3 regions of the Phytobacter sp. V91 genome follow, and region 1 is predicted to be linked to each of the others. Evidence: predicted binding sites of a transcription regulator. Region 1 holds the regulator's gene; each other region holds the start of a gene.

Region 1 (3,282 bases):
GCGCTGCTTTTCCGCCATCAGATCGCGAATATAGAGGGGGCGCTGCGTTCGCAAAACCCGGGCGATTTGGCTGAAGTGCCAGGCGCAAAACTGCCCCACCGGGTTATCAGGATGCTGGTGGGCGATTTTCTCCAGCGCGCTGATTTGTTTATCCATACTGAAGCGCTGGGGGTAACGGTGATAGAGAATATCGTCGGCAATGACCCTCAGCCTGGCCGCGACGGTCTGCGCGTTCCAGCGGATCACTTCTTCGGCATGGCTGCGTTCGACCAGCGCCTGCACTTCCTGAGGCTGATGCAAGCTGACGGCTATATGCTCCTGCAAATCGAGCGCCATCTGAAAGACACGAAGCAGCCGCTTGTAGTCACCATTATGATTCGCAGCCAGCATATGCAGTTGCTGATAACACTGACTAATCATATCCACGGCCTTTTGCTGGCGGGCCAGTAGCGGCGGCAGCGCTTTTTCCGGATCCGCATGCTGGGTCAGCAGGCTGTATTTTGCTTCGCAGTAATCGGCCAGTTGCCGGTACAGCAAACTTAAGGATTCGCGAAGCGGTTGCTCCCGCCAGAACCAAAAGGCGTTAAACGCGCCGTACCACAGGGTGCCGAGACTGTAGATCAACAGCGGTTCCCAGACCGGCATATTGCCCGCAAGGCTCAGAGTAAAGATGGCGGCGATCAGTGAGGCGGGTAGTAACCTGCCATGTAGCGCACTGATTTCCGCGGTCACCCCAAGAATGAGCGTCATCATCGTCAGAATAAGAGGCAACGGGACATTTTCGAAGAGTAAAAATTGCACCGCGAGGCTGCTACCGGCGAAAAGCGAACCGCCAATAATCACCCGTTTAAAAAAGCGTTTATGCGGGGTGTCGAGACCGGCAATGTTGCAACAGGCGGGAACTAACGAGAAGAGAAGACCGAGATCCAGTCGGCCGACAATCAGACCAACGGTCACCGGCAGACATAACACCAGCGTTTGTCGCAGTGCATAGTTGATTTCGGGGTGGTAAATCAGCCTGCGCCACATAGAAACAAAAACGGCGCATTACCTATGATAATGCACCGTTCGAAGACTTAACGTGTTCCGTACACGACAATGGTTTTACCGTGGGCGGAGATCAGGTTCTGATCTTCCAGCATCTTCAGGATGCGGCCTACGGTTTCGCGAGAACAGCCCACGATCTGACCAATCTCCTGACGGGTTATTTTAATTTGCATACCGTCCGGGTGAGTCATTGCGTCGGGTTGTTTTGCCAGATTCAGTAACGTCTGAGCAATACGGCCTGTTACATCGAGGAAAGCGAGGTTGCCGACTTTTTCCGATGTCACTTGCAGGCGACGCGCCATCTGCGAAGACAGACGCATCAGAATATCCGGGTTTACCTGGATCAGCTGACGGAATTTTTTGTAGGAAATTTCGGCCACTTCACAAGCAGTCTTGGCGCGTACCCATGCACTACGCTCCTGACCTTCTTCGAAAAGCCCCAGTTCACCGATAAAATCACCCTGATTCAGGTAAGAGAGGATCATCTCTTTCCCTTCTTCATCCTTGATGAGCACTGCCACTGAGCCTTTGACGATGTAATACAACGTTTCCGCTTTTTCACCCTGGTGAATCAGCGTGCTCTTCGACGGGTACTTATGAATGTGGCAATGAGACAAGAACCATTCGAGAGTCGGGTCTGTTTGCGGTTTGCCAAGCACCATGCGCGGTTATCCTCTGTTATAAGCTGGCTCCAGACTCAGGATCTGCACCCTGCATCTGGGGTTGCAATCTGTCTTCCCGATACTTGGGAAGTGAACCGTCAGACGTGTCTGCGGCCTCTAATATATATAGTCCTCTGCATACATGCAGTACGTCTATGTATCACTGTAGCATCCAGACTGTTTTAGCATAGCTTTTGCCGCCTGTCTCCTGGTGTCTCGCTTCAGCTTGACGCAGGTCGCCTTCCGTTGCGCCTTTTCTTATGTACGCGTAATCTGTAGAGAAAATTGCTACTCCGGAGTGAATCAAAATGCATGCACGTGTGAAATGGGTTGAAGGGTTAACGTTCCTTGGCGAGTCCGCATCAGGGCACCAAATTTTGATGGATGGAAACTCTGGCGACAAAGCCCCAAGCCCGATGGAGATGGTGCTGATGGCGGCTGGCGGCTGCAGCGCTATCGATGTTGTATCTATTCTGCAAAAAGGTCGCCACGATGTGACGGACTGCGAAGTGAAACTGACGTCTGAGCGTCGTGAAGAAGCGCCTCGTCTGTTTACCCATATCAACCTGCACTTTATTGTGACGGGAAAAGAGCTGAAAGATGCGGCGGTATCGCGTGCAGTGGATCTCTCTGCTGAGAAGTACTGCTCGGTGGCGCTGATGCTGGAAAAAGCGGCGAACATCACTCATACATATGAAGTGATTGAAGCCTGACTGGATAAGGGCATTGTAGGTTCTGATGCCCTGCTCTGGCCCTCTCCTGCGAGGGGAGGGCGCTGAAATTACGCTATCGTTCTGCCTTCCATCAGCCGCTGTACCAGCGGTGTCATGATCAGCTCCATCGCCAGCCCCATTTTGCCGCCCGGAACCACCAGCGTATTCATATGAGAAATAAACGAGCCCTGCAGCATTGCCAGCAGCCAGGGATAATCAATCCCCTCAAGGTTACGGAAATGGATCACCACAAAGCTTTCATCCAGTGATGGAATAACCTTGGCGGCGAACGGGTTTGAGGTATCAACGGTGGGAACGCGCTGGAAGTTAATATGGGTGCGGGAAAACTGCGGCGTAATGAAGTTGATATAGTCTTCCATTGAGCGCACGACAGAGTCCATCACTGCTTCACGGGAGTGGCCGCGTTCGCTGGTATCCCGCACCAGTTTCTGCATCCACTCCAGATTGACAATAGGAACCACGCCGACCAGCAGATCCACATGCCGCGCAACGTCATGCTGTGGCGTGACTACGCCGCCGTGCAAACCTTCATAGAAAAGGACATCCGTGGGTTCAGGAAGGGGCTGCCAGGGGGTAAATGTGCCTGGCACCTGGTTCCACGGAACCGCTTCATCATAGGTGTGAAGGTATTTTCGCGACTGACCTTTCCCGGTTTGCCCGTAGTCGATAAAGGTGCTTTCCAGCAGACCAAAATCATTGGCTTCCGGGCCAAAGTAGCTGATATGTCGGCCTAAATCGCGCGCTTTACGGATGGCCATGTCCATCTCTGGCCGGGTGAAACGATGGAAACTGTCGCCTTCGACTTCGGCGGCGTGCAGATTCAACTGGGCGAAAATTTT
Region 2 (3,282 bases), on a different contig from region 1:
AGGGTTGATACGGTTCGCCACCCAGCCAATCAGCGGCAGACCGTCGCTGGCAATGGCCTGCGCGGTCAACAGGGCATGGTTGATACAGCCTTCCTGAATACCCACCACCATCACCACCGCCATCTGCTCCTGCACCACCCACTCAGAGAGCGGGCGCAGATCGTTCATCAGACTGCGCCAGCCGCCGGTACCCTCAACGACCACATGATCAACCCGGTCGCAAAGATGGGCCAGACCATTAGACAGAAGGGTGTAATTAATCGGAAAACTATGCGCGACGCTACTTTCATCTTCACTGAGCGCAACAGGATTCACCGCCGAATAGGGCAACTCTATGGACGAAACACTTTGCAAAACCATCGCATCTTTATTGCGCAGGCCCTCTGGTGTCTCTTTACTCCCTTTAGCGACCGGTTTGTAACCCGCGACGGTTCTGCCACTGGCCGCCAGCGCCTGAAGCAGCGCGCGGGACACCACTGTCTTCCCGACAGACGTATCAGTACCCGTTACAAAGAAACGCTTAAGCATCGCTAACTCCACCGTTATGCTACGAAAATATAAATAAGGAAAATAATTCAGTGGTGGAAGTCTATGTTAAGCGTCAGTCAGGCAGCTTGAGATAGCGCAATATTTAGTACAACAACAGGAAAATGTCAGCCCTGTAACAGACGGATAAGCAGAGAACCGTTATACATCGCGTCTTTTACCAGTGCGGCGCCTGCCATGGTGCCCTGATTAGTGAATTGCGTACTTTCAACGGCGATATGCTTACTGTAGGCCGGAAGGGACTGCTGACGAACACAGTCAGCAATGGCCGGGAAGAGGATTTCCGCCGCTTTGCTCAGCGGCGAACCAATAAGAATTTTTTGTGGATTGAATAAATTCACCATAATGGCCAGAATGCGGCCGACATTGGCCCCCACGCCGCTGATAATGTCTTTCGCCAGCAGGTCTCCCCGCAGGGCGGCATCGCACAATGACTCCACCGTCAGCGGTTGCTGATGCAGCATTGAGCTCATCGACTGGCTCATACGCAGTTGCGCCAGCTCCAGCACGCTCTCAACGCTGGCAATGGTTTCCAGGCACCCATGGTTACCGCAATAACAGCGTTTACCGTAGGGATCGACCTGGGTATGGCCAATCTCCACCAGGCTGCTGCTACCCGCATGCAGCAGGCGTCCATCGGTGATGACTCCTGCCCCCACGTTATGGTCAATCACTACCTGAATCACATCCCGCGCCCCGCGCGAGGCGCCAAAAAGAGCCTCCGCCATGGTCCAGGCGCTGATATCGTGCTGTACATACACCGGCACGCCCGTGTGCTTTTCCAGCGCCTCGCCCAGCGGCATATCCTTCACATCGTCATAAAACGGCATGCGATGGACGATGCCATTTTCCGTATCAATGATCCCCGGCAAGGTGATGGCGATAGCGGTCAGACGTTCGAGTTTCTGCGTATGACGGGTAAAGAAGGCATCGATATGATTGATGATCCGCGCCAGCAACGGCGTTTCGTCGGTAAGGGGCAGCTCAAGCAGCTCTTCAACAACCAGCTTACTGCTCAGGTCACGCAGGGAGAGGACGATTTCCGCCCGGCTGATACGTAAAGAGAGATAGTGCCAGGCTTCGGTTTCCACCATCAGCCCCACCGCTGGCCGCCCGCGGCTGCCAGGCTCCTGAATTTCGGTCTCCTGTACCAGGTGTGCTTCCAGCATTTCACGCACAATCTTGGTAATACTGGCGGGCGCAAGCTGTGCCAGTCTTGAAAGATCGATGCGCGAAACCGGGCCAAGCTGATCAATAAGGCGATAGACCGCCCCTGCGTTGGTCTGCTTAATTTGATCAATATGACCAGGCTGACTATCAGCAACCACCTCTGACTCCCTTTATTTTTGAGCTCGAAATAAACTTTTCGATATGGTGAAGCACTTCATGAGTCGCCGTCAAATATTTACGTAGCCTTGTGATTTACAGCACATTTTTCAGGGGGGTATTGCGCAATTTTCATCCATTTACTGCGCCGATCAGTTTTTGTTTGAAACGCCGTGCCGCCGTTCCCTGCTCACGATGTTTTGCCCACACCAGCCACATTTCCGAAATCGCATCTTCCTCAAGGATCGGTACCCAGCGAATTTCATTCAGCTGCACGCGGCGAAACGACGCGGGCAAAATCGAAACGCCCAGCCCGGCGGCAACCAGGCCGATAATGGTCATCGCTTCGCCCACCTCCTGAGTGATGGTCGGCGTCAGGTTATAGCGGCGCAGCAGGCCGAGAATATCGTCATACAATCCGGTTCCCACATGTGGATCGAAAAAGACAAAGGGTTCCTGCGCCAGCTCCACCAGCGAGACCCCCTTTTTGGCGGCCAGCGGGTGATCGCGGTGGATCATCGCCAGCAGCGGTTCACGTAAAATCACCTCCCACGCCAGGTTATCCGGCAGCAGGGTGTTGCGCATCAGCCCCAGCTCCAGCCCGCCATCGTTAAGGGGGGCTATCTGCTCGCGGGTGTTGATTTCACGGGTCTGAATATGCACGTCCGGGTAGAGCTGGCGAAAGGATGAGAGGGTGTCGGAAACCGCTTTAATAAAGGGCGCGGACGAGGTAAAGCCAATCCGCAACTCGCCGGTTTCCCCCTGGTGAAGACGGGCCGCGCGGGCAGCGGCCTCTTCAACCTGGCTTAAAATCTGTCGGCTGTCGGCGAGAAACTGCCGCCCGGCCGCCGTCAGCGAGACGCTGCGGTTAGTCCGGGCGAACAATCTGGCGCCTATTTGCTGCTCCAGAATCTGGATTTGCTGGCTCAACGGCGGCTGGGAAATGTTAAGCCGGGCGGCGGCGTGGCCAAAATGCAGCTCTTCGGCAACGGCAATAAAATAGCGAAGATGGCGAAGTTCAATATTCATATTCTAAAAGTATTATTTGAGACTATTAATATATTAGACAGAATATTCCGCATTTCATACCCTTACTGTTATCCCCGTCTTGTCGGGATCCCCATCTAAGGACAAAAAGTGAGTCGTACATCAACCGTCGATACCCTCCCCGCGAGTGGCGCCGACGACACCGCCCATGTTTTACCCACTCAATATATTAAACGTGGTACCCCCCAGTTCATGCGCGTCACCCTGGCGCTGTTCTCCGCCGGACTGGCAACCTTTGCCCTGCTTTACTGCGTACAGCCCATTTTGCCGGTGCTGTCACAGGAATTTGCCATCTCCCCGGCAAGCAGCAGTATTTCACTCTCGATATCAACCGCGATGCTGGCCATTGGCCTGCTGTTTACC
Region 3 (3,282 bases), on a different contig from region 1:
TCAATCGCGTTCAGTTTATCGTGAGTACAGGAGATAAAATCATCGCCCCAGGTCACCTGAGCGCCCATTTTTTCCAGCACATCAGCAAAACGAATATCCCCCTGCACGCTGTTACGGCCAATACCCGTAACTTTTACCGTACCGCCCTTAATGGCGCCGGCCGCAAGGAAATAGGAGGCAGAAGAAGCGTCCCCCTCGACCAGATAATGGCCTGGAGACTGGTAACGCTGATTCCCACGCACGACAAAGCGCTGGTAATCCTGGTTATCCACCTCAACGCCGAAGGTTTTCATCAGGTGCAAAGTGATATCGATATAAGGTTTGGAAACCAGGTCACCCTTAATGGTGATAGTGGTGTCCTGAGTTGCCAGCGGCGCAGTCATCAGCAATGCCGTCAGGAACTGGCTGGAGACGCTGCCATCAACCTCAACATCACCGCCGGTAAAGCCACCGCGAAGACGCAACGGCGGATAATTTTCCTGCTCCTGATACTCAATCTGTGCCCCACCCTGACGCAGCGCATCCACCAGGTGACCAATCGGACGCTCTTTCATACGCGGCTCACCGGTCAGCACCAGGTCGTTACTGCCAAGGCAAAGTGCGGCAGCCAGCGGACGCATTGCGGTACCGGCGTTCCCAAGGAACAACTCCAGTGGCTTATCCGCGACCAGTGGACCGCCGTTACCCGTCACTTCGCAACGGGTGCGATCGGCTGACAGGGTAAAGGAAACGCCTAACGCACTGAGCGCATTGAGCATATGGCGCACATCGTCACTGTCCAGCAGGTTGGTCAGGACGGTGGTGCCTTGTGCAAAGGCGGCCAGCAACAAGGCGCGGTTGGAAACACTTTTAGAACCAGGCAGATTGATGGTGCCATCGACCCGCGCGATGGGTTGTAACGTCAGGGATTCCATGAAACTTAACTCTCAACAAAACGGAATAAAAACCCCCGCAGCACGCCACGGGGGTATGAGGAAAAGCGAAATTAGCCGCGGCGACGTTCGAAGTCAGCCATAAACTCGGTCAGTGCTTTCACGCCTTCCAGCGGCATAGCGTTATAGATTGAAGCACGCATACCACCGACCACACGGTGACCTTTCAGGGCATGCAGGCCTGCAGCCAGCGACTCTTCGAGGAAGAGTTTGTCCAGCGCGCTGTCGGCCAACTGGAACGGAATATTCATACGTGAACGGTTCGCTTTCGCCACATCGTTACGATAGAAATCACTGCTGTCGATAACGCCGTAAAGCAGATCGGCTTTTTGTTGGTTAACCTTATCCATCGCAGCAACGCCGCCGTTGTTTTTCAGCCATTTAAACACCAGCCCGGCCAGATACCAGGCGAAGGTCGGCGGGGTGTTAAACATGGAGTCATTTTCGGCCAGGATGCTGTAATCCAGAATCGACGGGCATGCCTGATGCGCCTTACCCAGCAAATCGTCACGAACGATCACCAGTGTTAAACCCGCCGGGCCGATGTTTTTCTGCGCACCGGCATAAATCACGCCGTAACGGCTGATATCCAGTGGGCGAGAAAGGATCGTTGATGAATAGTCCGCCGCCACCACCACGTCATTGCCAAAGTTCGGCGTTTCATCAATGGCAATACCGTCGATAGTTTCGTTCGGGCAGTAGTGCAGATAAGCGCTGTTATCGCTCAGTTGCCACTCGCTCATTGGCTTCACGCCGCGCAGGCCATCAACCGTGATTTTGGCGTCAATAACGTTAGGAGCGCAGTATTTTTTCGCTTCTTTTACCGCACTTGCCGCCCAGTAACCGGCATCAACATAATCGGCAGTGGTTTTATCGCCCAGAATATTCAGCGGAACGCCTGCAAACTGACCGCGGCCGCCGCCATGGCAAAACAGTACTTTATAGTTCGAGGGGATATTCAGCAGGTCACGAAAATCCTTTTCTGCCTCTTCCGCCACATGGATAAATTCTTTGCCACGGTGGCTGATTTCCATCACCGATGTACCAAGACCCTGCCAGTCACAAAGCTCCTGTTGAGCTTGTTTAAGCACATCCGCCGGTAACATTGCCGGACCTGAACTGAAATTAAAGACCTGAGCCATTTCCCCTCACCACGCTAAAAGCAATAAGTTATAACAGTGGATATCGGTTTTATCATTCAGTGACACGCGCCGCAATGTCTAAAACTTATGACCCGGCAAATGTGCGCCACCTCACACAAAACATTCTTCCGGTGAATCGTCATAAAACCGACATTTTGGCTATAAGGGACAGGCGAATTATCCCGTTGACCTTCGACCATTCTGGATTTATGCGCTACTAACATCATTGAAGTTTATCTTTGCGCTGACCGCTGTCGGACTGCATCGCCAGCCGACGAAAATCTGCGTACAAGCGATAGAGATCAAACACTTTTATTTTTATGCGTTAACAGGCAGTTACCTTTGATAATCTCAGGGGAAAGTTTTATTTTCGCCGACCGCCCGGCGAAGATAGCGCCAGTCACATAAAACCCGTATGATCGCCCGCTTTACGTACAAAAAAGTGACTGCTGCTATGACGCAAACCTATATCCCCGGCAAAGACGCCGCCCTGGAAGATTCCATCGCTCGCTTCCAGCAAAAACTGCTCGATCTCGGCTTTAATATTGAAGAGGCTTCCTGGCTGAACCCGGTGCCAAACGTCTGGTCCGTGCATATCCGTGATAAAGACAGCGCGCTATGCTTCACCAACGGCAAAGGCGCCACCAAAAAAGCGGCCCTGGCTTCTGCGCTGGGTGAATATTTCGAGCGTCTGTCCACCAACTATTTCTTTGCCGACTTCTGGCTGGGCGATGCCATTGCTGATGGCCCCTTCGTTCACTATCCGAATGAAAAATGGTTCCCGCTGCCAGAAGATGAGACGCTGCCGGAAGGTATCCTGGATGCCCGCCTGCGCGCATTTTACGATCCGGAGAATGAACTGACTGCGGGCATGCTGGTCGATTTGCAGTCTGGCAATGAAGCGCGGGGTATTTGCGCCCTGCCGTTTACCCGTCAGTCTGACGCGCAAACCGTCTATATTCCGATGAATATCGTCGGCAACCTGTATGTGTCCAACGGCATGTCTGCTGGTAACACCGCGAACGAAGCCCGCGTTCAGGGTCTGTCCGAAGTATTTGAGCGCCATATCAAAAACCGCATTATCAGCGAACGCATCAGCCTGCCGGAAATCCCGGCGGAAGTTCTGGCGCGCTATCATGGCGTCGTTGCCTCTATTGAAAAACTGGAAGCTGAAGGTTTCCCGATCTTCGCGTATGACGGTTCGCTTG

What was found. Region 1 encodes CRP, which controls carbon source genes, mostly activating them, when cyclic AMP is high. Its sites were predicted from a motif close to ATGTGANNNNNNTCACAT; they were not measured.
Region 2: the regulator CRP is predicted to act here: its motif matches at 1,962-1,979, upstream of mlc (sugar metabolism global transcriptional regulator Mlc).
Region 3: the regulator CRP is predicted to act here: its motif matches at 2,174-2,191, upstream of serC (3-phosphoserine/phosphohydroxythreonine transaminase).

The regions. Positions count from the first base shown of each region.
Region 1 covers NZ_CBFFRJ010000014.1:25,046-28,327, reverse strand. The annotation lists gene ACSZO4_RS04695 (YccS/YhfK family putative transporter) at 1-1,029, opposite strand, end outside; gene crp (cAMP-activated global transcriptional regulator CRP) at 1,077-1,709, opposite strand; gene ACSZO4_RS04685 (OsmC family protein) at 2,018-2,422, shown strand; gene ACSZO4_RS04680 (phosphoribulokinase) at 2,491-3,282, opposite strand, start outside.
Region 2 covers NZ_CBFFRJ010000113.1:4,961-8,242, forward strand. The annotation lists gene bioD (dethiobiotin synthase) at 1-528, opposite strand, end outside; gene mlc (sugar metabolism global transcriptional regulator Mlc) at 654-1,874, opposite strand; gene ACSZO4_RS19520 (LysR family transcriptional regulator) at 2,005-2,901, opposite strand; gene ACSZO4_RS19525 (MFS transporter) at 3,010-3,282, shown strand, end outside.
Region 3 covers NZ_CBFFRJ010000023.1:24,709-27,990, forward strand. The annotation lists gene aroA (3-phosphoshikimate 1-carboxyvinyltransferase) at 1-914, opposite strand, end outside; gene serC (3-phosphoserine/phosphohydroxythreonine transaminase) at 986-2,074, opposite strand; gene ycaO (30S ribosomal protein S12 methylthiotransferase accessory factor YcaO) at 2,529-3,282, shown strand, end outside.